DNA from 2 places in the Verminephrobacter aporrectodeae subsp. tuberculatae genome. Region 1 is predicted to be linked to the other one. Evidence: predicted binding sites of a transcription regulator. Region 1 holds the regulator's gene; the other holds the start of a gene.
What was found. Region 1 encodes FNR, which switches genes on or off when oxygen is low (the NO sensors DNR and NnrR bind a similar motif). Its sites were predicted from a motif close to TTGATNNNNATCAA; they were not measured.
Positions count from the first base shown of each region.

Region 2: D5041_RS07135 (universal stress protein) is a predicted target of FNR. The motif match lies at 2,605-2,618, and genes of this name have one in related genera.

Region 1 covers NZ_QZCX01000001.1:413,143-424,907, forward strand. The annotation lists gene ettA (energy-dependent translational throttle protein EttA) at 1-1,170, shown strand, start outside; gene D5041_RS01420 (DUF1631 family protein) at 1,329-2,549, shown strand; gene D5041_RS01425 (SIS domain-containing protein) at 2,589-3,194, shown strand; gene D5041_RS01430 (BON domain-containing protein) at 3,191-3,862, shown strand; gene D5041_RS01435 (NAD(P)-dependent oxidoreductase) at 3,883-4,797, opposite strand; gene D5041_RS01440 (PilT/PilU family type 4a pilus ATPase) at 4,876-6,012, opposite strand; gene D5041_RS01445 (type IV pilus twitching motility protein PilT) at 6,044-7,087, opposite strand; gene D5041_RS01450 (YggS family pyridoxal phosphate-dependent enzyme) at 7,220-7,936, shown strand; gene D5041_RS01455 (sulfite exporter TauE/SafE family protein) at 7,956-8,666, opposite strand; gene hemN (oxygen-independent coproporphyrinogen III oxidase) at 8,675-10,057, opposite strand; gene D5041_RS01465 (fumarate/nitrate reduction transcriptional regulator Fnr) at 10,261-10,983, shown strand; gene D5041_RS01470 (alkaline phosphatase D family protein) at 11,062-11,765, opposite strand, start outside.
Region 2 covers NZ_QZCX01000001.1:1,675,644-1,687,408, reverse strand. The annotation lists gene ccoS (cbb3-type cytochrome oxidase assembly protein CcoS) at 33-170, opposite strand; gene D5041_RS07140 (heavy metal translocating P-type ATPase) at 170-2,545, opposite strand; gene D5041_RS07135 (universal stress protein) at 2,678-3,121, shown strand; partial or broken gene D5041_RS07130 (universal stress protein) at 3,177-3,393, shown strand; gene D5041_RS07125 (malonate--CoA ligase) at 3,466-5,019, opposite strand; gene D5041_RS07120 (Bug family tripartite tricarboxylate transporter substrate binding protein) at 5,106-6,089, opposite strand; gene mfd (transcription-repair coupling factor) at 6,171-9,635, opposite strand; gene D5041_RS07110 (EamA family transporter) at 9,838-10,101, opposite strand; gene D5041_RS07105 (IS701 family transposase) at 10,164-11,177, opposite strand; gene D5041_RS07100 (NUDIX hydrolase) at 11,333-11,749, opposite strand.

The sequences.
Region 1 (11,765 bases):
GGTGAAAAGCGCCGCGTCGCGCTATGCCGCCTGCTGCTGTCCAAGCCCGACATGCTGCTGCTCGACGAACCCACGAACCACCTGGACGCGGAATCGGTGGACTGGCTGGAGCAGTTCCTGCACCGCTTCCCCGGCACCGTGGTGGCCATCACCCACGACCGCTACTTCCTGGACAACGCCGCCGAGTGGATTCTGGAGCTCGACCGGGGCCACGGCCACCCGTACAAGGGCAACTACAGCAGTTGGCTGGAGCAAAAGCAGGCGCGCCTGGAGTCCGAACAAAAGGGCGAGGAGGCCCGCGCCAAGGCCCTGAAAAAGGAGCTGGAATGGGTGCGCCAGAACGCCAAGGGCCGCCAGGCCAAGAGCAAGGCGCGCATCGCCCGCTTCGAGGAGCTGAGCGACCACGAATACCAAAAGCGCAACGAAACGCAGGAAATCTTCATCCCCGTGGCCGAGCGCCTGGGCTCGCAGGTGATCGAGTTCCACAAGGTCAGCAAGTCATTTGGCGAGCGCGTGCTCATCGACGAGCTGTCCATGAGCATCCCCGCCGGCGCCATCGTCGGAATCATCGGCCCGAACGGGGCCGGCAAGTCCACGCTGTTCAAGCTCATCGCGGGCCGCGAGCAGCCCGACAGCGGCAGCGTCGTCATCGGCTCCACGGTGAAGATGGCCTTTGTCGATCAGCACCGCGACGCGCTGTCGAACGACAAGACCGTCTGGGAAGACATCTCGGGCGGCCTGGACATGATCAACATCGGCAAGTTCACCCTGGCCAGCCGCGCCTACGCAGGCCGGTTCAACTTCAACGGCGCAGACCAGCAGAAAAAGGTCGGCCTGCTCTCGGGCGGCGAACGCGGGCGCCTGCACCTGGCGAAGACGCTGATCGCGGGCGGCAACGTGCTGCTGCTCGACGAGCCCTCGAACGACCTGGACGTGGAAACCCTGCGCGCGCTCGAAGACGCGCTGCTCGAATACGCCGGCAGCGTGCTGGTCATCAGCCACGACCGCTGGTTCCTCGACCGCATCGCCACGCACATCCTGGCCGCCGAAGGCGACAGCCAGTGGACCTTCTTCAACGGCAATTACCAGGAGTACGAGGCGGACAAGAAGAAACGCCTGGGCGAGGAGGGCGCAAAGCCCCGGCGCATGCGCTTCAAGGCCCTGGGGTAAAACCCCTCCCGCAGGAGAGCCCCAGGCCCGTTGCATGCGCCGCGTGGGCAGGGGCGCAGCGCCATGGGAAATGGAAAAAGCCCCGGGATGGTCTTGCCATGGGTGGGTGGCTCCCGATATCCTTGGGGCCCCCTATGTTCCAGACTGCGACGCGTCCGATGAGCGCTTTCCAAGCCTGCATTGCCGACGCCATGCGCGCGAGCGATGCCCTGGTGCGGGAGCTGCTCAGGGTCGCGCAAGAGGTCCTGGCGGCCGACGCGCCCCAGAACCGCGATATCCGCCAACGCGACCTGCTCGATGACAGCCTGCGCCTGCTGAACCGGCACGAGGCCGACTTGGTCGGGGGCTACCCCCGGGCCCTGGCGGAAATCTGCGCCCAGAACCCGTCCGGCGCGAAGAACCGGACGGCGGTCGAAGACAGCGCGCCGGACCTGGACGAGCTCTCCCTCGTGGGCGAGGACGTCATACAGGCGCAGGTGGAGTTTTCCAAGGCCCGGCAATCCGTCCTGCGCGCCACCGACGAGGAGCTCAGCGAGCTCGACACGCTGATCAGTTCGGCGCAGGGCCTGCACAGTGTGCAGCCCGAGCGCAATCCGCTGCGGCCGGAAAACTACATCCGCGCCCTGCAGCAGGTGGTGGACGCGACCGGCGTGTCCGGCGAAGTCCGCCAGATATGGATCCAGCAGATGTGCCCCCCGCTCGGCAGGCTGCTCGCCGAGGAATACCAAAAGGTCGCCCGGAGCCTGTCCCAACAGGGCGTGCAACCCGTGAGCTACATGCTCATCGCAACGCCGTCGGGCAGTGTGCGCGGCGGCGCGGGCGGCGGCCATCCGGTGCCTGGCCCCGGTAGCCCTGGCCGCGGCCCCGGGCAGGCTGCGGCAGCGGCCGAGGAAGCGCTGCTCAGCCTGGACATCCCGCACCCGCTGTTCGCGGATGACGGGTCGGCGCCAGCCGTGCCGCCCGTGGCCGCAGCGGCGAGTCCGCAACCCGGCCCGACCGGCGATCCGCTGGACCTGGCGTTGGAAACCATGGAGGGCGTGGCCCCGACCGGGCAGTTGGAGCCACCGCACCTGGTTGAGGTTAAGGTGGAGGAAGCCGCACCAGCAGCCAGCGCAAAGCCGGCGCCCGACCCGCTGGCCGGCTTCGTGGTCGGCGCCTGGGTGGAGATCATGACCCACGGCCGCATGGTGCGCACCCAGCTCACCTGGGCCAGCGCGCAAGCGACGCTGTTCCTGTTTACCGCGCCCGACGCCAGCACGCAGTCCATGACGCGTCGCATGCGTGACAAGCTGGCCGCGCAAGGCGCGCTGCGCGTGCTGCCCGCAGCGCCGCCGAGTCCGCCCGCCGCGCGCCAGACGAGTGCGCATGGCCGCAGCTGAGCGCACGGCCGCAACCGGCAACGGGTATCATCGCTTGCCATGCCAGAGCAGTTGCAACGCATCCAACAACATTTCATCGACAGCGCGGACCTGAAGTACCAAGCCGCGCAAGCCCTGAGCCGTCCCATCGCCGCCGCCGTGCAAGCCATCCTGGCCTGCGTGACCAGCGGCGGCAAGGTATTGGCCTGCGGCAACGGCGCATCGGCCGCCGAGGCCCAGCAATTTGCCGCCTTTTGCGTCGCCGGCTTCGAGCGCGAGCGGCCCGAGCTGGCTGCCGTGGCCCTGACCTGCGACAGCACCCTGCTCACCGCCGCGGCGAGCGGCAACGCTGCGGCGCAACAGTTTGCCCGCCAGGTGCGGGCCCTGGGCCAGGCGGGCGACGTGCTGCTGGTCTTATCGGTCACGGGCAACGACGCCAACCTGCTCACGGCCGCCGAAGCGGCGCAGGAGCGTGGCATGGGCGTGCTGCTGCTGACCGGTTGCAGCGGCGGCAGGCTCGCGGCCATGCTGCGCGAAACCGACGTATTGATCAACGTGCCGCACGATCGCGCGGCGCGCGTGCGCGAAGTCCATTCCCTCGTGCTGCACTGTTTGTGCGACGGTGTGGACACGCAATTACTTGGTGAACAGGAGACTCTCCCATGATGAAGCAAACCATGAACCGTATCCACCGCAGCGCATGCACCGTGCTGGCCCTTGCAGCGTTGGCCGCATCGCTGTCGGCCTGCGCGCCGTTGATCGTCGGAGGCGCCGTGGTCGGCAGCGTGATGGCGCTCGACCGCCGCACCACCGGAACGCAAATCGAAGACGAAGGAATCGAACTGCGCGCGGCGAGCCGCCTGCGCCAGGCCCTGGGCGAGAGCGCGCATGTGAACATCACCAGCTTCAACCGCCAGGCGCTGCTCACCGGCGAGGTCGCCAGCGCGCAGGACCGCCAGAACGCCGAACGCATCGTGTCCGCGGTGGAGAACGTGCGCTCGGTGGTGAACGACCTGGCCATCATGCCCGGCAGCACGCTGGGCCAGCGCTCTACCGACACCCTCACCACGGGCAAGGTGCGCGCCAGCTTCGTGGACGCCAAGGACATCACGGCGAATGCCTTCAAGGTGGTGACCGAGCGCGGCGTCGTCTACCTGATGGGCCGCGTATCGTCGCGCGAGGCGCAACGCGCGACCGAGATCACCCGGGGCGTGGGCGGCGTGAGCAAGGTGGTGCGCGTGTTCGAGATCATTTCGGAAGAAGAGCTGCAGCGCATCGCGCCCCAGCCCTTGCCGGTGGACAAGGGCAACGGCACGGCGCCCACCGGCAGCTGAGATCCATCCCCGCCGGGAAATCAGCCCAGCCGCTGGATCAGGCTCGACGTGTCCCGGCGGCCGCCGCCCATCTTCTGGACGTCGGCGTAGAACTGGTCCACCAGCGCCGTCACCGGGACGCGCGAGCCATTGCGCCGGGCCTCGTCGAGCACCAGGCCCAGGTCCTTGCGCATCCAGTCCACGGCAAAGCCGAAGTCGAACCGGCCATCGACCATGGTCTGGCCGCGGTTGTCCATCTGCCAGCTCTGCGCGGCGCCTTGGCCGATGACTTGCAACACCTGTTGCATGTCCAGCCCGGCGTTGCGACCGAAGGCCAGGGCCTCGGACAGGGCCTGCACCAGCCCGGCGATGCAGATCTGGTTCACCATCTTCGCCAACTGGCCCGAGCCGCTCGCGCCCAGCAGCGTGCAGGCGCGCGAGAAAGCCATGGCCACGGGCCGGACGGTGTCGAAGGCCGCGGCGTCGCCGCCGCACATCACCGTCAGCAGGCCGTTCTGTGCGCCCGCCTGGCCGCCCGATACGGGCGCGTCCAGAAACTCCAGACCCTGTTGCCGGGCCGTCGCGCAGAGCGCGCGCGCGACTTCGGCGGACGCCGTGGTGTGGTCCACGAAGACCGCCCCGGGCCGCATTCCGGCAAACGCGCCGTCGGCACCCAGGGTGACGCTGCGCAGGTCGTCGTCGTTGCCCACGCAGCAGAAAACGATGTCCGCGCCCGCCGCCGCCGCGCGCGGCGTGGGCGCATGGATCACGGTCTGGGTGGCGGCGTATTCGGCGCACCAGGCTGCGGATTTTTCCGCGGTGCGGTTGTAGACGGTGACCGCATGGCCCGCCAGCGCCAGGTGGCCGGCCATGGGATGGCCCATGACGCCCAGTCCCAGGAAGGCGGTCTTGCGCGAGGGCGTGGCGTCGTAGTTGCGCGGGTTGGTGCTTGGCATGAATACAGGTCCGTTGCGGGGAAAAATGAGAAAGGGGAAGGGGAAAGGGACCGCGCTGCGGGGTGGTGGGCAGCGGGGTCAGACGATCCCCAGGTGTTCGGTGCCGGCGGCCAGGTCGGGGGACCTGGCGCGCTGGCTGTTGAGTTTGATCTGCAGGCGCAGGTCATTCACCGAGTCGGCGTTGCGCAGCGCGTCCTCGTAGCTGATCACGTTCTGCTCATACGCATCGAACAGCGCCTGGTCGAAGGTCTGCATTCCGAGGTTGCGGTTCTTCTTCATGATTTCCTTGATCTCGGCGACTTCGCCCCGGAAGATCAGGTTGGAGATCAGCGGCGTGTTCAGCATCACCTCGACCACGGCGGTGCGCCCCCTGCCGTCCTGTCGCGGGATCAGGCGCTGCGACACCATGGCGCGCAGGTTCAACGACAGATCCATCAACAGCTGGGTGCGCGAGTCTTCGGGGACGAAGTGGATGATCCGGTCCAGCGCCTGGTTGGCATTGTTCGCGTGCAGGGTGGCCAGGCACAGATGCCCGGTTTCGGAGAAGGCCACCGCGTGCTCCATGGCCTCCCGGTCGCGGATCTCTCCCATCAGGATCACGTCGGGCGCCTGGCGCAGCATGTTCTTCATGGCGACTGACCAGTTGTCGGTGTCCAGACCCACTTCCCTTTGCGTCAGCATGCAGTTCTTGTGCGGGTGCACGAACTCGATCGGGTCCTCCACCGTGATGATGTGGCCAAACGAGTGCTCGTTGCGCCAGTCCACCATGGCCGCCAGCGTGGTGGATTTGCCCATTCCCGTGGCGCCCACCAGGATGCACAGCCCGCGCTTGTGCATGACCACTTCCTTGAGCACCTGCGGCATTCCCAGGGCGTCTATGGTCGGCGGCATGAGCGGGATCGTGCGCAGCACCATGCCGACCCGGCCCTGCTGGATGAAGGCGCTCACCCGAAAGCGCCCGATGCCTGCGGGCGAGATGGCGAAGTTGCACTCCTTGCTGCGCTCGAAATCGGCCACCTGCTTGTCGCTCATGATGGAGCGAGCCAGCGTGAGCGTGTGGTTCGGGGTCAGGGGCTGCGGCGAGACCTTGGTCATCTTGCCGTCCACCTTGATCGCCGGCGGAAACTCTGCGGTGATGAACAGGTCGCTGCCATTGCGACTGAGCATCAGCTTGAGCAGGTCGTTGATGAATTTGCTCGCCTGGTCGCGTTCCATCAGAGTGGCTCCGGTATGCGCTGTGCGCGTATCAGCCCGAGAAGTTTTCGGGAATCTTGGCCTTGCTGCGCGCCTCGGTCGGGCTGATGATGTTGCGGCGCACGAGGTCGGTCAGGTTCTGGTCCAGCGTCTGCATGCCCACGCCGTTGCCGGTCTGTATGGCGGAGTACATCTGCGCCACCTTGGCCTCGCGGATCAGGTTGCGGATGGCGCTGGTGCCCAGCATGATTTCGTGCGCGGCCACACGGCCCGCGCCATCCTTGGTCTTGCACAGCGTTTGCGAGACCACGGCCTGCAGCGATTCGGAGAGCATCGCGCGCACCATCTCCTTTTCTTCGGAAGGGAACACGTCGATGATCCGGTCGATGGTCTTGGCCGCGCTCGAGGTGTGCAGCGTGCCGAACACCAGGTGGCCCGTTTCGGCGGCCGTCATCGCCAGGCGGATGGTTTCCAGGTCGCGCATCTCGCCCACGAGGATGGCGTCCGGGTCTTCGCGCAGCGCAGACTTGAGCGCGGCCGCGAACGATAGCGTCATCGGGCCCACTTCGCGCTGGTTGATCAGGCATTTCTTGGGCTCGTGCACGAACTCGATCGGGTCTTCCACCGTGAGGATGTGGCCGTACTCGGTCTCGTTGAGGTAATTCACCATCGCCGCCAGCGTGGTTGACTTGCCCGACCCCGTGGGGCCGGTCACGAGCACCAGTCCACGCGGCTTCAAGGCCAGGTCGGCAAAGATTTTCGGCGCGTTGAGCTGTTCCAGCGACAATATCTTGCTCGGAATCGTGCGGAACACGGCGGCCGCGCCGCGGTTCTGGTTGTAGGCGTTGACGCGAAAGCGCGCCAAGCCCTCGATCTCGAACGAGAAGTCGATCTCCAGAAACTCCTCATACGTCTTGCGCTGGGAATCGCTCATGACGTCGGACACCATGGCGAGCACGGTCTTGTGATCGAAGGGCTCGACGTTGATGCGCCGCACGTCGCCGTGGACCCGGATCATGGGCGGCAGTCCCGCAGAAAGGTGCAGGTCGGATGCCTTGTTCTTGACGCTGAAAGCGAGCAGTTGGCTAATGTCCACGGTATCCCTCTTCATTCTCCTGGGCCAGTGTCCTGCCCCGCAAATAGCAGCCGTTTCATCTTGTGCTGCTATTTTCGGGGCAAAACACCGAGCTTTGGTTGCCCATCTTCTTTGCTAGGCTTGGCAACCATTATGACCACGATTTACGACAAGCTTCAACAGGTTCGCGGCAGACTTTCGCAAGCATGTGCAGCCGCCGGGCGCGACCCGGCCAGCGTCGCCCTGCTGGCCGTCTCCAAAACCTTCGGCGCCGACGCGCTGGCGCAGGCCGTGGCCGCCGGCCAGCGGGCCTTTGGCGAAAACTACATCCAGGAGGGCGTGGCCAAGATCGCCGCCCTGCGCGCGGCCCTGCCCGGTGCGGCGCTGCAATGGCACTGCATCGGCCCGATCCAGAGCAACAAGACGCGGCCCGTGGCCGAGCATTTCGACTGGGTGCACACCGTGGACCGGCTCCGGATTGCCGAGCGTCTGTCGGCCCAGCGCCCCGCGCATTTGCCGCCGCTTCAGGTCTGCATTCAGGTGAACGTGGACGGGGATCCGAACAAGTCGGGCGTGGCGCCGGCGGACGCGCCGGATCTGGTGCGCGCCGTTGCGCAACTGCCATGCCTGCGCGTGCGCGGGCTCATGAGCATTCCCGACCACACGCCTGATTTTGAAGCGCAGCGCGCCGTGCACCTGCGCGCCAAGCGCTTGTTTGACCAGATACGCGGGAACGCGGAGCCGGGGCTCGAAGACTTCGACACCCTCTCCCTGGGAATGACCGCCGATCTGGAGGCCGCGGTCCAGGCCGGCAGCACGCTGGTGCGCGTGGGCACGGGAATCTTCGGCGGCCGGGATACCACCCCCTGAGCCCGCCGGCCCGCGGCGCTCACCGGCACCCGAGCGCCGGCGCGTGGAGCAGGTCCACCCAGAGCGCCCAGGCTGCCACCGCGCACAGCAGCGCCCCCGCCACCCGGCTTCCCCACTCGGTCCGGGCCGCATCGAGGCGGTTTCTGAGCCGGCCCCAGATCCATGGGCCGGCCACCAGCCACAGGCCGCTGCCGACGCCAAACAAGGCCATGCTGAGCGCCCCTTGCAGCAGCGTGCCGCTCAGTGCCGCGACCAACAGGGCCGAATACAGCAGCCCGCACGGCAGCAGGGCCCACAGAACGCCGGCCACGAGCACACCGCCCGGCGCCCTCACCAGGGGCTGCACCCGCGCCCACACGGCCCGCCCGGCCTGCTCCACCCACGCGGGCTGGCGCGACTGCAGCAACAGCAACAGCCCCCAGGCCATGACGGCGACATGCACCAGGGTCCACGCCGGGCGCAGGGCCGCGGATTGGCGGGTAAGCCAGGCCAGACTGTCCATGGCCAGCGCCGCCAGGGCGCCTGCGGCCGCGTAGCCCGCGAGCCGGCCGGCGTGGAACGCCACGCTGCGCCAGGCCGCGTGCCCCCGGGCGACGGGGACCCCAGGCAGCGGCGCGGGCACGCGCGCACCGCCGGTCAGCGCCGCGCAGGGCGCCGAGCACATGGCAAGACAATGCGGCCCGCCCACGAGTCCCATGAGCAAGGCCGTCCAGGCAAGCGTCGTGGACATGAAAAAACTCAGATGATGCGCGAGAACCGCGCCCGGTTGCGATCCGCCTGCAGGTAGCGGTCAAAAACCATGGCGATCGCGCGCACAAGGAACCAGCCCGTGGGACTGACTTCGATGCCCTCGGCACCCACGCGCAGCAGGCCCTGCTGCGCCATGTCTTCGAGCTGCGCGAGCTCGGCGGCGAAATACTGCCGGAAGTCGATCAACCAGGCCTGCTCCATGGGCTCGAACAGCAGCTTGCCCTGGCACATCAGCGCCATGATGGCGGCGCGCCGCACCAGGTCGTCGCGCGTGAGCGCCAGGCCGCGCACCACCGGCAGACGGCCCTGGTCGAGAAAATCGCAGTACTCGGCGAGCGTCTTCGCGTTCTGGCTGTAGGTCGCGCCCACCCGGCCAATCGCCGAGACCCCCAGGCCGACCAGGTCGCACTCCGGCCGCGTGCTGTAGCCCTGAAAATTGCGGTGCAGGCGCCCCTGGCGCTTGGCCACGGCCAGGGCGTCCGAGGGCAGGGCAAAGTGGTCCATGCCGACGTACACATAGCCGGCGTCCGTGAATGCCTCGAGCGCGCGCGCGAGCATCAGCACCCTGTCCGACGCGCTCGGCAGCGCCGCCAAAGGAATGCGCCGCTGCGACTTGAAGCGCTCGGGCAGGTGCGCGTACGCATACAGCGCGATGCGCTCCGAGCGCAGCTGCGTGACCTGCGCCAGCGTGCGTTCGAACGACTGCGGCGTCTGGTGCGGCAAGCCGTAGATCAGGTCCACGTTCATCGAGTCGAAGCCCAGCGCGCGCGCGGACTCGCGCAGCGCAAAAACCTGCTCCGCAGGCTGCACGCGGTGCACCGCCTTCTGCACCTGGGGATCGAAATCCTGCACGCCCAGACTCAGCCGGTTGAAACCCAGCTGCGCGAGCAAGGCCAGCCGCCCGGCATCGACGGTGCGCGGATCGACTTCGATCGAGTACTCGCCGCCCGGCGCGAGGCTGAAGCTGCGCCGCAGCATGCGCATGAGCTCCTGCAGTCCCGCGTCCGAAAGGAACGTGGGCGTGCCTCCCCCCAGATGCAGCTGGCTTACCGCCTGCCCGACGCCGCAGTGCGCCGTGTGCAGATCGATCTCGCGGCCCAGGTAGCGCAAATAGACCTCGGCGCGATCGTGCCGCCGGGTGATGATCTTGTTGCACGCGCAGTAGTAGCACAACGACGCGCAAAAAGGGATGTGCACGTACAGGGACAACGGCAGCGCCTTGGCCAGGGCGCCCGAGCGGCGCTCCTGCAGCGCCAGGACATAGTCCTCCTGACCAAAGGCTTCGACAAAACGGTCGGCCGTCGGATAGGAGGTATAGCGTGGCCCTGGCACGTCAAAACGGTGCAGAAGATCGGGCGAGACGGCGGTCATGGGCAAAATATCCTTGGCTTGCACCCCGAATGTGCTGCACCGCCCCGGACATGTCCTTGACCTGAGTCAAGCGATGCACGGGGTCACCCCAGGGCAGCCTATTTGCCCGCCTGTCAGCCTCCCGCCAGCGTCAGGCGCGCTCCCGCCGCATCGGGCACGTTATGCTCGGCATTCGACCCCCAGCCCATGCGCCCGACATGCCGATGAATCCGCTGACCATGAAAGTCGCTTGCTCGAACTGCAACCTGCGCGAGCTATGCATGCCCGTGGATCTGAACGCACAGGAATTGCAGCGCATCGACGAGGTCGTGGCCGTTCGACGCAAGATCCGGCGCGGCACACCGCTGTTTCGCAACGGCGAACCCTTTACCTCGCTTTACGCCATCCGCACGGGTTTCTTCAAGACCTGCGTGGCCACCGAGGATGGCCGCGATCAGGTCACGGGCTTTCAGATGGCCGGCGAGATCATCGGTCTCGACGGCATCGTCAACGACCACCACACCTGCGACGCGCTGGCGCTGGAAGACGCCGAAGTCTGCGTCATGCCGTTCGATCGCATCGAAGAGTTGTCCCGCGAAATCACCGCCCTGCAGCACCACGTGCACAAGATCATGAGCCGCGAAATCGTGCGCGAGCACGGCGTGATGCTGCTGCTGGGCAGCATGCGCGCCGAGGAACGCCTGGCCGCATTCCTGCTGAATCTCGTGCAGCGCCTGCATGCCCGGGGGTTCTCGCGCTCCGAACTGGTGCTGCGCATGACGCGCGAAGAAATCGGCAGCTATCTGGGACTGAAGCTCGAGACGGTGAGCCGCACCTTCTCCAAGTTCGTGGAAGAAGGCATCGTCGAGGTGAATCAGCGCCATGTCCGCCTCCTGGACATCGACGCGCTCAAACGCATCGTGAACAGCCAGCAGACCTGCCACTGAAAGGCGCGGCCGGCGTGCTGCGCGGCTGGATCAAGGACCCGACGCGCCAAGCCGGGCCCCCGTTGCGGCGCGTTCGGGTCAGGCCTCCGGCGACAGTTCGACGCCAAACAGATTCTTGCCGTCAACGTCGTGCAAGGACATCGTCAGCGCCCGGGTCTTCGCGTCGATCTTGCCAATGCCGAAGAACTGGAGTTGGTCGGCCGGCGAGCGGTTCTGCTTCATTCCCTCCGGAACGCTGACGTAGCGCACGTCCGGGCCGAAGCTGTGGTCGATCTCGCCCGGGCCGAAAGTGCCCGCGTGCAAGGGGCCGCCGACGAACTCCCAGAACGGTTTGAAGTCCGTGAACTGCGCCTTTTCCGGCGTGTAATAGGTGGCCGACGCATAGTGCACGTCGGCCGTGACCCACACCACGTTCCTGATGTCGTGCTGCTTGATGAAGCGCAGCAGCTGCGCCAGTTCCAGCTCGCGGCCCGCCGGCTTGCCATCGTCGGCATTCGTCCAGGCCTCAAAGTTGCCTTGCGGCACGTCCGGATTCAGGTCCCGCACGATGATGGAAATCGGCATGTCGCTGGCGATCAGCTTCCAGGTCGCGCGCGAGCGCAGCAGCGACTGCTTGATCCACTGCGTCTGCGCCGCGCCCAGGAACGCCGCATCCGGACCCGGCTTGCTCTGGCGGTTGGGCGAGTTCACGCCGCGATAGCTGCGCTCGTCGAGCATGAACACTTCCAGCAGCGGACCATAGTTGAACGAACGGTAGACGCGCTCGGGGTCGGCGCGGTCGA
Region 2 (11,765 bases), 1.3 Mb from region 1:
CGGGAATCCGGCCAGACAGACATTGACCCAAGTCAACCGTCCTGGAGAATGCGCTCGCCTTCCTGCTCCAGGCTCTCGAACTGGCCGTGGTGCACCGCCCACCACAGCCCCGCCAGAATCATCAGCACCAGCACCACGGAGAGCGGGATCAGGAGGTAGAGGATGTCCATCAGAGGGGCTCCCGGGAGGTCTTGGAGAAATCGCCGCTGGTATCGGCGCTGGTGCCCGTGGGCAGCGCGCGCGCCAGGCGCGCGGCGTTGAGCACCACCAGCAGCGAACTGAGCGCCATGCCCAGGCCGGCGAGCCAGGCGGGCATCTGGCCCGCGAGCGCCAGGGGAACGCACAGCGCGTTGTACGCCGCGGCCCAGCACAGGTTCTGACGCACCACCTGCAGGCTGCGGCGCGCCAGCAACAGGGTCTGCGGCACCCGCTCCAGGCTGTCGCCGAGCACCACGAAATCCGCGCGCGACTGGGCCAGCGGCACGGCGCGGCCAAAGGCGAACGACACATGGGCACCGGCGAGCACCGGGGCATCGTTCAGGCCGTCGCCGACCATCGCCACACGGCGGCCAGCGGACTGCAAGGCCTGCAGCGCGACCAGCTTGTCCTGCGGCGTGCACCCGCCCTGCGCCCGGGCAATTCCCGCCTGCGCCGCGACGCGCTGCACCGCCTGCGTCCGGTCGCCGGACAGCAGTTGCACCGTGACGCCGGCCTGCTCCAGCGCGCGCACCACGGCGGGGGCCTCTGCGCGCAGGTCTTCCACCAGTTCAAAGCGCGCCAGCTCGTACCAGCGGTCGGCGCCGCGCTGCTCGGCCAGCACGACCTGCAACGCGGCGGCGCCATCCTGCGGCGCCGCATCCGCATGGCCGGCGGAGCCGAGCCGCAGCCTGCGCACCGTGCCCGAGGTCTCGCGCACCGTGGCGCTCAGCCCCTGCCCGGCCTGCTCCTGAAGATCCGCCACGCGCCAGCCGGCGTCCGGCGCGGGCGCTGCCGCGGCCAGGGCGCGCGATGCGGGGTGCAGCGAGTGGCGCGCCAGGGCAGCCGCGAGGCGCAGGACCGCGCCGGTGCTCCAGCCCTCGGCCACGTGCACGGCGCGCAGCGCCATGCCGTCGCGGGTCAGCGTGCCGGTCTTGTCGAACACCACGCAGTCCACCGCAGCCAAGGCCTCCAGACCCTGCAGGTTGCGCACCAGCACCCCTTGGCGCGCCAGGGTTCCCGCAGCGGTGAGCATGGCCACGGGCGCCGCCAGCGAGAGCGCACACGGGCAGGTCACGATGAGCACGGCCACCGCCACCATGAGCGCCTGCCCCGGACCGGCGTGCCACCAGAACAGCGCCGCCAGCGCCGCAGCCAGCAGCACGGCGAGCAGGAACGGCCGGGCGATACGGTCCGCCAACTGCACCAGCCGCGGCTTCTGCAAGGCCGCGCTCTCCATCAGCGCGACGATCTGCGCAAAACGGGTCTGCGCGCCCACGCCCTCGACCCGCACCTGCACCGGCGCCTGCAGGTTGTGGCTGCCCGCGGCGACGGCGCCGCCGACGCTGCGCGCCACGGGGGTCGATTCCCCGGTGAGCAGCGCCTCATCGACCTGCGTGCTGCCCTCGGTGATGCAGCCGTCGGCCGGAAACGCCTCGCCCGCGAGCACGCGAATGACGTCGCCTGCGGCCAGACGGCGCGTCGCCACGCGGCTGAAAGCACCGTCCGCGCCACGCCGCTCGACGCTGTCGGGCAGGCGATTGAGCACCGCCTCGAGCGCGCCCGCGGTGCGCTCGCGCAGGCGCGACTCGAGCAAGCGCCCGGTGAGCAGAAAGAACACGAACATGCTCAGCGAGTCGTAGTACACCTCTTTGCCGAAAATCCCCGTGGGGTTGAACGTTCCCGCCATGCTCACGCCGAAACTGATGGCCATGCCCAGCGCAACCGGCAGGTCCATGCCGACGCGGCGCGCGCGGATGTCGCGCAGCGCGGCGGAGAAGAACGGCGCGCACGAGAAGACCAGCGTGGGCAGCGTGACGACCCAGCAGGCCCAGCGCATCAGTTGCTCGGTCTCGCCGCTCAGATCGCCCGGCCGCGCCACGTACGCGGGCCACGCGTACATCATCACCTGCATCATGCAAAGCCCCGCCACCAGCCAGCGCCACAGCGCGCCGCGGCCCTCGCGCAGGCGCCGCTCACGGGCCTGTGAATCCATCGCGGGCAGGGCGCGGTAGCCCGCCCTGTGCACCGCGTCCAGCCATTGCGAGGGGCGGACCTGGCCCGGATCCCAGAGCACGCGGGCGCGGCAGCTGGCAGCGCTCACCTCGGCCCGGAGCACGCCGGGAACGGCGCGCAGCGCGTTCTCGACGGTGAGCGCGCAGGCCGCGCAGCGCATGCCTTCGAGCACCACCTGCGAGTCCCATGCGCAGGCCGCAGGGTCCTCCGCAGCGGCGCCTGCCAGCGGCACGGGATGGCCAAATGCCGGCCATTCTTGCGGGTCGTCGAGCAGCAGGATGGACGCGGCGGACGGGGGGGTCGAAGGCGGCTGCGGTGCAGCAGCACGGGACATGGTCACAGGCATGGCGCTAGTGTCGCATCCCGACCTGACACCGCGCCCCGGCAGACGCATTGACTTGTATTAAACGCGGCGACATGATCGCTCCCCAAACGCGTTCCGTGGGGGAACGCCAAGGAGAGTCCGATGTACAAATGCATCCTGATCGCCACCGACGGCTCGCCGCTGTCGGACAAGGCCGTGGAACACGGCCTGTCTCTGGCCGCGCTCGCGGGCGCCACCGTGATCGCCCTGAAGGTGGTGCCGCGCTACGCGCGCAGCTACTTTGAAGGCACCATGCCGGTTGACATGAAGGACGTGGACCGCGTGGAGAAGCAATGGAGCGACGCGGCGCAGGCCGTGGTCGATGGCATCAAGACCCGGGGCGACGCCCAGGGCGTGGTAGTCACGCCCATGACCACGCAATCCGACCTGGTCGCCGAGGCGCTGATCTCTGCCGCGAAAAAGCACCAGTGCGACCTGATCGTGATGGCCTCGCACGGCCACAAGGGCCTCAAACGCCTGCTGCTGGGCAGTGAAACCCAGCACGTGCTCACGCACTCGCACATCCCGGTGCTGGTGCTGCGCTGAGCGCCGGGGGACAAGGGCCCCACCGGCTCAGACAAGGTGGTGCCGCGCTACTCTGGGCGACGCCCAGGGCGTGGTGGTCACGCCCGTGACCACGCAATCCGACCTGGTCGCCGAGGCGCTGATCTCTGCCGCGAAAAAGCACCAGTGCGACCTGATCGTGATGGCCTTGCATGACCTCGCACGGCCACAAGGGCCTCAAGCGCCTGCTGCTGGGCAGTGAAACCCAGCACGTGCTCACGCACTCGCACATCCCGGTGCTGGTGCTGCGCTGAGCGCCGGGGGACGGGGCCCCGCCGGCTCAGGCGGCACTGCGCTGAGGGCCGGGGAACGAGGGCCCCGCCGGCTCAGGCAAAGAGATCCTGGTACTGCGCGCGCAGCAGGCTCTTCTGCACCTTGCCCATGGCGTTGCGCGGCAGTTCGGCGACCACGAAGCAGCGCTTGGGAATCTTGAAGTTCGCGAGCTGCGCCTTGAGCGTGGCGCAAATCGCCTCGCCGTCGAGCTGGGCGCCCGGCCTGGGGACCACCACGGCCACGCCCACCTCGCCAAAGTCGGGGTGCGCAACGCCCACGAGCGCGCTCTCGGCGACACCGGGCAGGCCGTTGATATGGCCCTCGATCTCGGCCGGGTAGACGTTCAGGCCACCGCTGATGATCAGGTCCCGGCTGCGCCCGACGAGGCTCAGGTAGCCGCGCGCGTCGATCCGACCCAGGTCGCCGGTCCGGAACCAGCCGTCGGGCGTGAATTCTTCAGCGGTTTTCTCGGGCATGCGCCAGTAGCCCGGGAACACGTTCGGGCCCCTGACCTGTATGCCGCCGGTCGCGCCCACGGGCAGGGGCTTGTCTGCGGCGTCGGCCACGCGCAAGCCCACCCCGGGCAGGGGAAAGCCCACGGTCGCGCCGCGCCGCTCGCTCTGACCAGCGTGGCGCGCGTCCACGCCGCAGGGGTTGGAACTGAGCATGAGGGTCTCGCTCATGCCGTAGCGCTCCAGGATGGTGTGGCCCGTGCGCTGCTGCCAGGCGTTGAAGGTTTCGAGCAGCAGCGGGGCCGACCCGGAGATGAACAGGCGCATGTTCCGCACGGCCTGCCGGTCCAGCCCCGGCTCGGCCAGCAGGCGCACGTAGAGCGTGGGAACGCCCATGAAGACGGTGGCGCGCGGCATCGCGGCGAGCACGGCCCGGGGCTCGAACGACGCCAGCCAGATCATTTTGCTGGCGTTCATCAGCGCGCCGTGGATGGCCACGAACAGGCCATGCACGTGGAAGGTGGGCAGCGCGTGGAGGAGCACGTCGCCGGCCTGCCAATCCCAGTAGTCCCTGAGCACCTGCGCGTTCGACAGCAGGTTGCCGTGCGTGAGCATCGCGCCCTTGCTGCGGCCCGTGGTGCCGCTGGTGTAGAGGATCGCGGCCAGGTCGTGCGCGCGCCGGACCGCCGGCGGGTGCGCGTCGCCATGGTGCGCCGCACGCTCGAGCAGGCTGCCCTTGTGGTCCGCGCCGAGCGTGAAGACATGCCGCACGCCCCGGATGAAGGCGATCGTGCTCACCCAGCCGAAGTTGCCCGGGCTGCACACCACCACGGCGGGATCGGCGTCGCCGATGAAGTCAGCGATCTCGGCGCTCTGGTAGGCCGTGTTCAGCGGAACGAACACATGGCCCGCGCGCAGCGTGGCGAGGTAGAGCAGCATCGCCTCGACCGACTTCTCCACCTGCACCACGACGCGGCTTCCCGGGGGCAGGTTCAGCGCCGCCAGCAGGTTCGCGATGCGCGCGCTGGTCTGCTCCAGGTCGCGCCATGTGTAGCGCAGCGGGCACCCGTCGGGCGCCGTGGCTTCCACGGCGCAAGCGTCCAGGTCGGCGGGGAATGCTGCGCGCAGCGCGCTGAAAAGATTTTCTTGTTTCATGGCGGTTTCCCGGGGGTCTCACTATTTTCGTTTTCCATGCTGCTGGTGGCGCGCCCTTGAGGGGGATGGATTCGGCAAGGGGTGCATCAGCGCAGCCTTGCACCCGCTACCCTGACCACGGCCGCCCAGCGCCGGAGTTCGTTGCGCACCAGGCCGGCAAGCTGCTGCGCATCCAGGCTCCCGTACTCGGCGCCGTTGCGCGCCCAGATGGCCCGGACCTCCTCGTCCGCGCCCAGGCGCCGCATCTCCTCGATGATGCACGCCTGCACGTCGGGGGGCGTTCCCTTTGGCGCCCACAGGCCGTACCAAGTGCTCACGTCGTAGTCGGGCAGACCCACTTCGGCTGCGCAAGGAACGTCCGCAAGGGCCGCGTTGCGCCGGGAGCCGGAGACCATGAGCGCCTTGACGCGCCCGTCCCGGATATGCGCGGCGGACGGACCCAGGCCGTCGAACATCATGTCCACGTTGCCGGCGGCGAGGACCTTCCATACCCAGTCCGCTCCGTAGGGAGCATGCTCGATCGAGACTCCCGTCTGCTGCTGGAACAGCTCGCCCGCCAGATGCTGCAAGCTGCGCCTTCCGGCCGTGCCGTACTGGAGCTTTCCGGGCTTGCTGCGCACCTGCTCCAGGAACTGCCCGAAGTCGCTGACCGGCACCGTCCCGGGGTTCACCACCAGCACCTGGGGCATGCTGACCAGAAGACATAGCGGGATGAAATCCTTTTCCAAGTCGTAGTCGAGCCGGGGGTACATCGTCGGGGCGATGGCGTGCTGCGCCCCGCCCATGAACAGCGTGTAGCCATCGGGCGCGGCCTTGGCTGCGTAGCTGGCGCCGAGCGTGCCGTCCGTGCCGCCCCGGTTGCTGGTCACCAGCGTCCTGCCCTGGGCCCGGGAGAACTGCGCGGCCAGCGGCCGGGCAAAGGCGTCGGCTCCGCCCCCTGCGGGGAAAGGCACGACCAGGGTGACCGCCCTGGTGGGCCACGTGGAAGTGGGCTGCGCCCAACCGCTGCCGCTGGCCAGGCCCGCGGCGCCGAGCAGCATGTCCCGGCGCCGGATGCGCAGATCGTTCATACATTCGCTCCCTGTCGTCGTTGCAAAAAATGCTGCACGGGGCGCGCCTGGCATGGCAGTCCAAGGCCGGCCGCGGCCCCGTCACGCCGCAGCCGGCTGCGCCATCGGCCGGCCCAGGCTGCGCAAAATGTCGCGCACGAGCTGGGCGCGCTCCCGGGGTTCCTTCGATTCGCGTTCTATGCGCAGCTTCTCGTTGCCCACCAGCTTGATGTGCCGGTTCTTCCGGATCAGCTCGACGATGCGCAGCGGATCCACCGGGGGCTGGGGGCAGAAGCTGATGTGGATCACGCCGGGCGCCGCGTCCACCTTCAGCACGCCGTAGGGCTGGCTGAGCACGCGCAGGCGGTGTACGTCGATCAGCGTCTGCGCCTGCGGCGGCAGCTTGCCGAAGCGATCGACGAGCTCTTCGAGCAGGCCGTCGATCTGCTCGGGCGCCTTCGCCGTGGCCAGCTTCTTGTAGAAGGACAGGCGCAGTTGCACGTCGCCGCAGTAGTCGCTGGGCAGCAGCGCGGGGGCGTGCAGGTTGATGTCCGTGGTCGCGCTCAGCGGGCCGAGCAGGTCCGGCTCCTTGCCGGCCCTGAGCGCCCTGACGGCTTCGGAGAGCATCTCGTTGTACAGCTGAAAGCCCACTTCGAGCATGTTGCCGCTCTGGTTTTCGCCGAGCACCTCGCCCGCGCCGCGGATCTCCAGGTCGTGCATCGCCAGGTAGAAACCGCTGCCCAGTTCCTCCATCTGCTGGATCGCATCGAGCCGCTGCGCCGCCTGTTTGGTCAGGCCCTCGATGTCCGGCACCATCAGGTAGGCGTAGGCTTGGTGGTGGCTGCGGCCCACGCGCCCGCGCAGCTGGTGCAACTGCGCCAGGCCGAACTTGTCGGCGCGGCTCATGATGATGGTGTTCGCCGTGGGCACGTCGATTCCGGTCTCGATGATGGTCGAGCACAGCAGCAGGTTGTGCCGCTGGGCCACGAAGTCGCGCATCACGCGCTCGAGCGCGCGCTCGGGCATCTGGCCGTGGGCCACGGCAATGCGCGCCTCGGGGAGGATCTCTTCGAGCTTTTGGCGCCGGTTGTCTATGGTCTCGACCTCGTTGTGCAGAAAGTACACCTGCCCGCCGCGCTTGAGCTCGCGCAGCACCGCCTCGCGGATCACGCCCGTGCCCTCGTTGCGTACAAAGGTCTTGATCGCCAGGCGCCGCTGCGGTGCGGTGGCGATCACGCTCAGGTCGCGCAGGCCCTCCAGCGCCATTCCCAGCGTGCGCGGGATCGGCGTGGCGGTGAGGGTGAGCACGTCAACCTCGGCGCGCAGCTGCTTCATCTGCTCCTTGTGGCGCACGCCGAAGCGGTGCTCTTCGTCGACGATGAGCAGGCCCAGGTTGTGGAACCGGGTGGACTCGGACAACAGCTTGTGCGTGCCGACGACGATGTCCACCATGCCGTCGCGAATGCCCGCCAGGGTGGCCGTGATCTCCTTGCCCGATCGAAAGCGCGAGACCTCGGCCACCTTGACCGGCCATTTTCCGAAGCGATCGACCAAGGTCTGGTAATGCTGCTCGGCGAGCAAGGTGGTGGGCGCGAGAAACGCCACCTGCTTGCCGCCCGTGACCGCGACGAAGGCCGCGCGCAGCGCCACCTCGGTCTTGCCAAAGCCCACGTCGCCGCAGACCAGACGGTCCATCGGGCGGGGCGAGAGCATGTCCTGGATCACGGCCTGGATCGCGGCATGCTGGTCGGCCGTTTCCTCAAAGCCGAATTCGTTCGCAAAGGCCTCGTAGTCCTGCGCCGCAAAGCGGAACGCATGGCCCTCGCGCGCAGCACGGCGCGCGTAAATGTTGAGCAGCTCGGCGGCGCTGTCGCGCACCTGCTCGGCGGCCTTGCGCCGGGCCTTCTCCCACTGGCCGCTGCCCAGCCTGTGCAGCGGGGCCTCGTCGGCGCTCACGCCGGTGTAGCGGCTGATCAGCTGCAACTGGCTCACCGGCACGTACAGCACGGCCTGGTCGGCGTATTCCAGTTGCAGGAACTCCTGCAGCGCGGGGGCGCCGTCGGCGTCGGGCTGGCCCAGATCCATGTGCACCAGCCCCCGGTAGCGGCCAATGCCGTGCGCGCTGTGCACCACCGGGTCGCCCAGGCTCAGCTCCGACAAGTCCTTGATCAGCGCCTCGACGTCGCTGACCTGCTCCTGCTTCTTGCGCCGGCGCGTGGTCGGGCCTGCGGAAAACAGCTCGGTTTCGGTGACGAAGTCGATTCCGCCCGCAACCCAGCCAAAGCCCGCGCTCAGCGCCGCCGTGGCCATTCCGAGCTTCTCGGCGGGGGCGCCCTGGAACGCGGCCAGCGAATCGAACACCGGCGGGTTCAGGCCGCTGGCGCGCAGAAAATCGAGCAGGCTCTCGCGCCGGCCGTCACTTTCGGCCAGCAGCAGCACCCGCTGCGCTGTGCTGCGCACATGCGCCTGCAGGCGGGCCAGCGGGTCTTCGGCGCCGCGCAGCACCGACAGATCGCCGAGCGTGCGCACGTCCGGGTTCTCCTGCTCCGCGGCGCGCATCAGCAGCTGCGCCTGCAAGTTGGCCCGGGTGTGGAACTGCTCGGCGGACAGGAACAGCGCCTCGGGCGGCAGCGCGGGGCGCTCGGGGTCGGCCTGGATCAGTCGGAAGCGCTCCCGGGTGTCCTGCCAGAAACGCTGGAAGACCGGCTCCAGCTCGCCATGCAGCACCACGGTGGCGCTGCTGCCCAGGTAGTCGAACATGGTCGCGGTGTCGTCAAAGAACAGCGGCAGGTAATACTCGATTCCCGCCGTGGCCACGCCGTTGCCCATGTCCTTGTAGATGCGGCTCTTCGTCGGGTCCCCCTCGAGCAGTTCGCGCCACCGGCTGCGGAACTTGGCGCGCGCCGCCTCGTCCATCGGGAACTCGCGCCCGGGCAGCAAACGCAGTTCGGACACCGGGTGCAGGCTGCGCTGGCTGTCGGGGTCAAAGCTGCGGATCGAGTCGATCTCGTCGTCGAACAAATCCACCCGGTAGGGCTCGGACGCGCCCATCGGAAACAGGTCGATCAAGCCGCCGCGCACCGCGTACTCGCCCGGGCTGACCACCTGCGACACATGGCTGTAGCCGGCGAGCGTGAGCTGGGCCTTGAATTTCTCCGCATCGAGCCGCTGGCGGAGCGCAAAGTGAAAGGTATAGCCCGCCAGAAACGCCGGCGGCGCGAGCCGGTACAGCGCCGTGGTCGCCGGCACCAGCACCACGTCGGCCGCGCCCTGCCGGATGCGCCACAGCGTCGCCAGCCGCTCGCTGATCAGGTCCTGGTGCGGCGAGAAATTGTCGTAGGGCAGCGTCTCCCAGTCGGGGAACAGCGCGCAGCGCAACCCGGGCGCAAAGAACGCGATCTCGTCGATCAGGCGCTGCGCGTCGCTGGCGTCGGCCGCAACAATGGCCACGCTGCGCTGCGCCGCCCGCTCGCGCTCGGCCAGCTGCGCCAGCAGCAGGGAATCGGCGCTGCCCGGAGGGCGGGCCAGGATGCATCGTTTTCCGGGGGAGAGTTTGGGCAGTTCCATGCAGACACGGGCGTCGGACTCGCCAGACCCCCTGCGCGAAGCGCGCACGGGCGGATGGGGCAAGCTGCGGGCTATTCTAAATTCCGGGGCCGGGCTGCCGGCATCCCTTTTGGCCGATGAAGAGGGCATCTTGTGTCGTGCTCACCCGATGGCGCCCGCACTGCCCGGCTTGCCTGCGACGTTTGGCCCATTTATCGCCATTTCATCTCCAAGGGCTCCAATGCAGCTTCACGCCCACAGCCGACACCAAGATCAGCATGGCACCGATTGATTGACCGATGGATATGACGTGATCAAAAAAGAGGTAGTCGATGACAACCGTCGATACCGGATACAGAAAAGTCAGGATGGCTACCGTGCCAAGTCCGATTTTGGAAATTGCCGAATATATCAACCAGTACAGGAATGCCGTATGCACGACACCCAGCGCAACGATGAACTGCCACTGCTGAACATCCGGATTCATCGTGGCTAGGACTTACGCAAACCAAGCGCAGCTAGCGCGCAATTCGGACTTTTGTAGTCAGTTCAGACGAAGGTCATGAGCACGCTGGGTTGGATCAACTCCTGCCTCATATAAGTCGATAGCATCTTTTTTTTGAGATTGTAAATATTCGTCTTCAACTTTTCCGCCAGCGCAGACATGCAATTCCATGCCAATATAACACATCCAATATGATTGCGTTGCGCTCTGACCGATCTGCACTGGCACTTCTCGATTCCGAGCGTCTGTTTCACTTCACGATGATACTGCTCAATTTTCCAGCGTATGGTACACATCTCTTTTGCATCGTCGGTTGATGCTTGATCGAGATCATTAGTCACAATCCATTCCGTGCGATTAGTTGTAATCGCAACCCGAAATAACTTGACCTTCGTTGCACCTGGAAAACCATGTATCTTGATCAGTTTGCCATACGCTGCGTCCTGTTGGCTCCACTGCAGTTTGCTCACGGCCTGATAGGGTTGCTTGCCACCGCTGTCGTCCACCAGGCGGTTGCTCTTGAGCGGGCAGTAAAAGGTCTTACCCTCACGGTGCAAGTGCAGCATCAGATCCTTGGTGGCGTACCAAGAATCCATCAGCACCACACGGAACGGCAGTTTTTTTATGTTCAGCGCGTCGTCGAACATTTCCTTCATATGGGTGAGCTTGGACTTGGCATCAATGTCCGGCTCATAGACGCGCCAATCTATGATCCAGTAGCGCTTGGTTCGTGGGTTCACGTACAAACAATTGACGACACCAATTCCCTTGATCAGGCGATGCTCGTTACCACTATATTGCAAGCGTACCAATCCCATCTTGTGCGAATGGTTCTTGTCCGAAACGCTGTCGTCAAACACGAGAAAGCCATCGGGAGAAGTTTCAATCACACCTTTGACCTCCTCCCAGACAACATCCGGCGTTACATTGTCATTCTGCAAATAGCGATTGATGGCGTCATGCGAAAAATGCTGATGATGATCGGCAAACCAAGTTTGCGTGTAATTCGTCTGCGACGAAATGAGAAATTGACAGTAATCACAGCATGTTGGCTTCATGTTCATGAAGTGTGGAGTTGAAACCATGCGAGTATACACCACAAAACATTACAAAAAAACTATTTTCTCGATTATTTATTTTAGTTTGCGTAAGTCCTATCCAAAAAAACAACGTGCCGCCTCTGTGGTTGGCGATGGATATGACGCAGGAGTTTTCATGTGTTTGCAATCGCATCGCTAATCGTGGTCCGATAGCCCATGGGGAGGCGAATTGTGTCTAGTTCTGAGAGGTCGAACGTAGCTATCTCTTTGTGTTCATTGCTTATGCGCAGCGAGTCAAAATTCTCACATTCACAGATGAAGGGGACTATCAATACCGGAACTACGTCTGCTACCCAATAAACGTAGGACCGAAGCGGTCGAGTAATGCGAACGGAAATGCCTGTTTCCTCCAAAATTTCGCGTGCTAGGCAATCGGTCGGCTCTTCATGTAGCTCTAATTTTCCGCCGGGTAGTTCCCATTCATCGCGTTCATTCTTTAGCAACAAAATCCGATGATCGTTTATGAGTACGCCTTTAACTGAAACGGGAAATTTAGTGGCTTTGCTATCGCTGGGGGTAGGGGGATTCATCACGGATGATTACAAG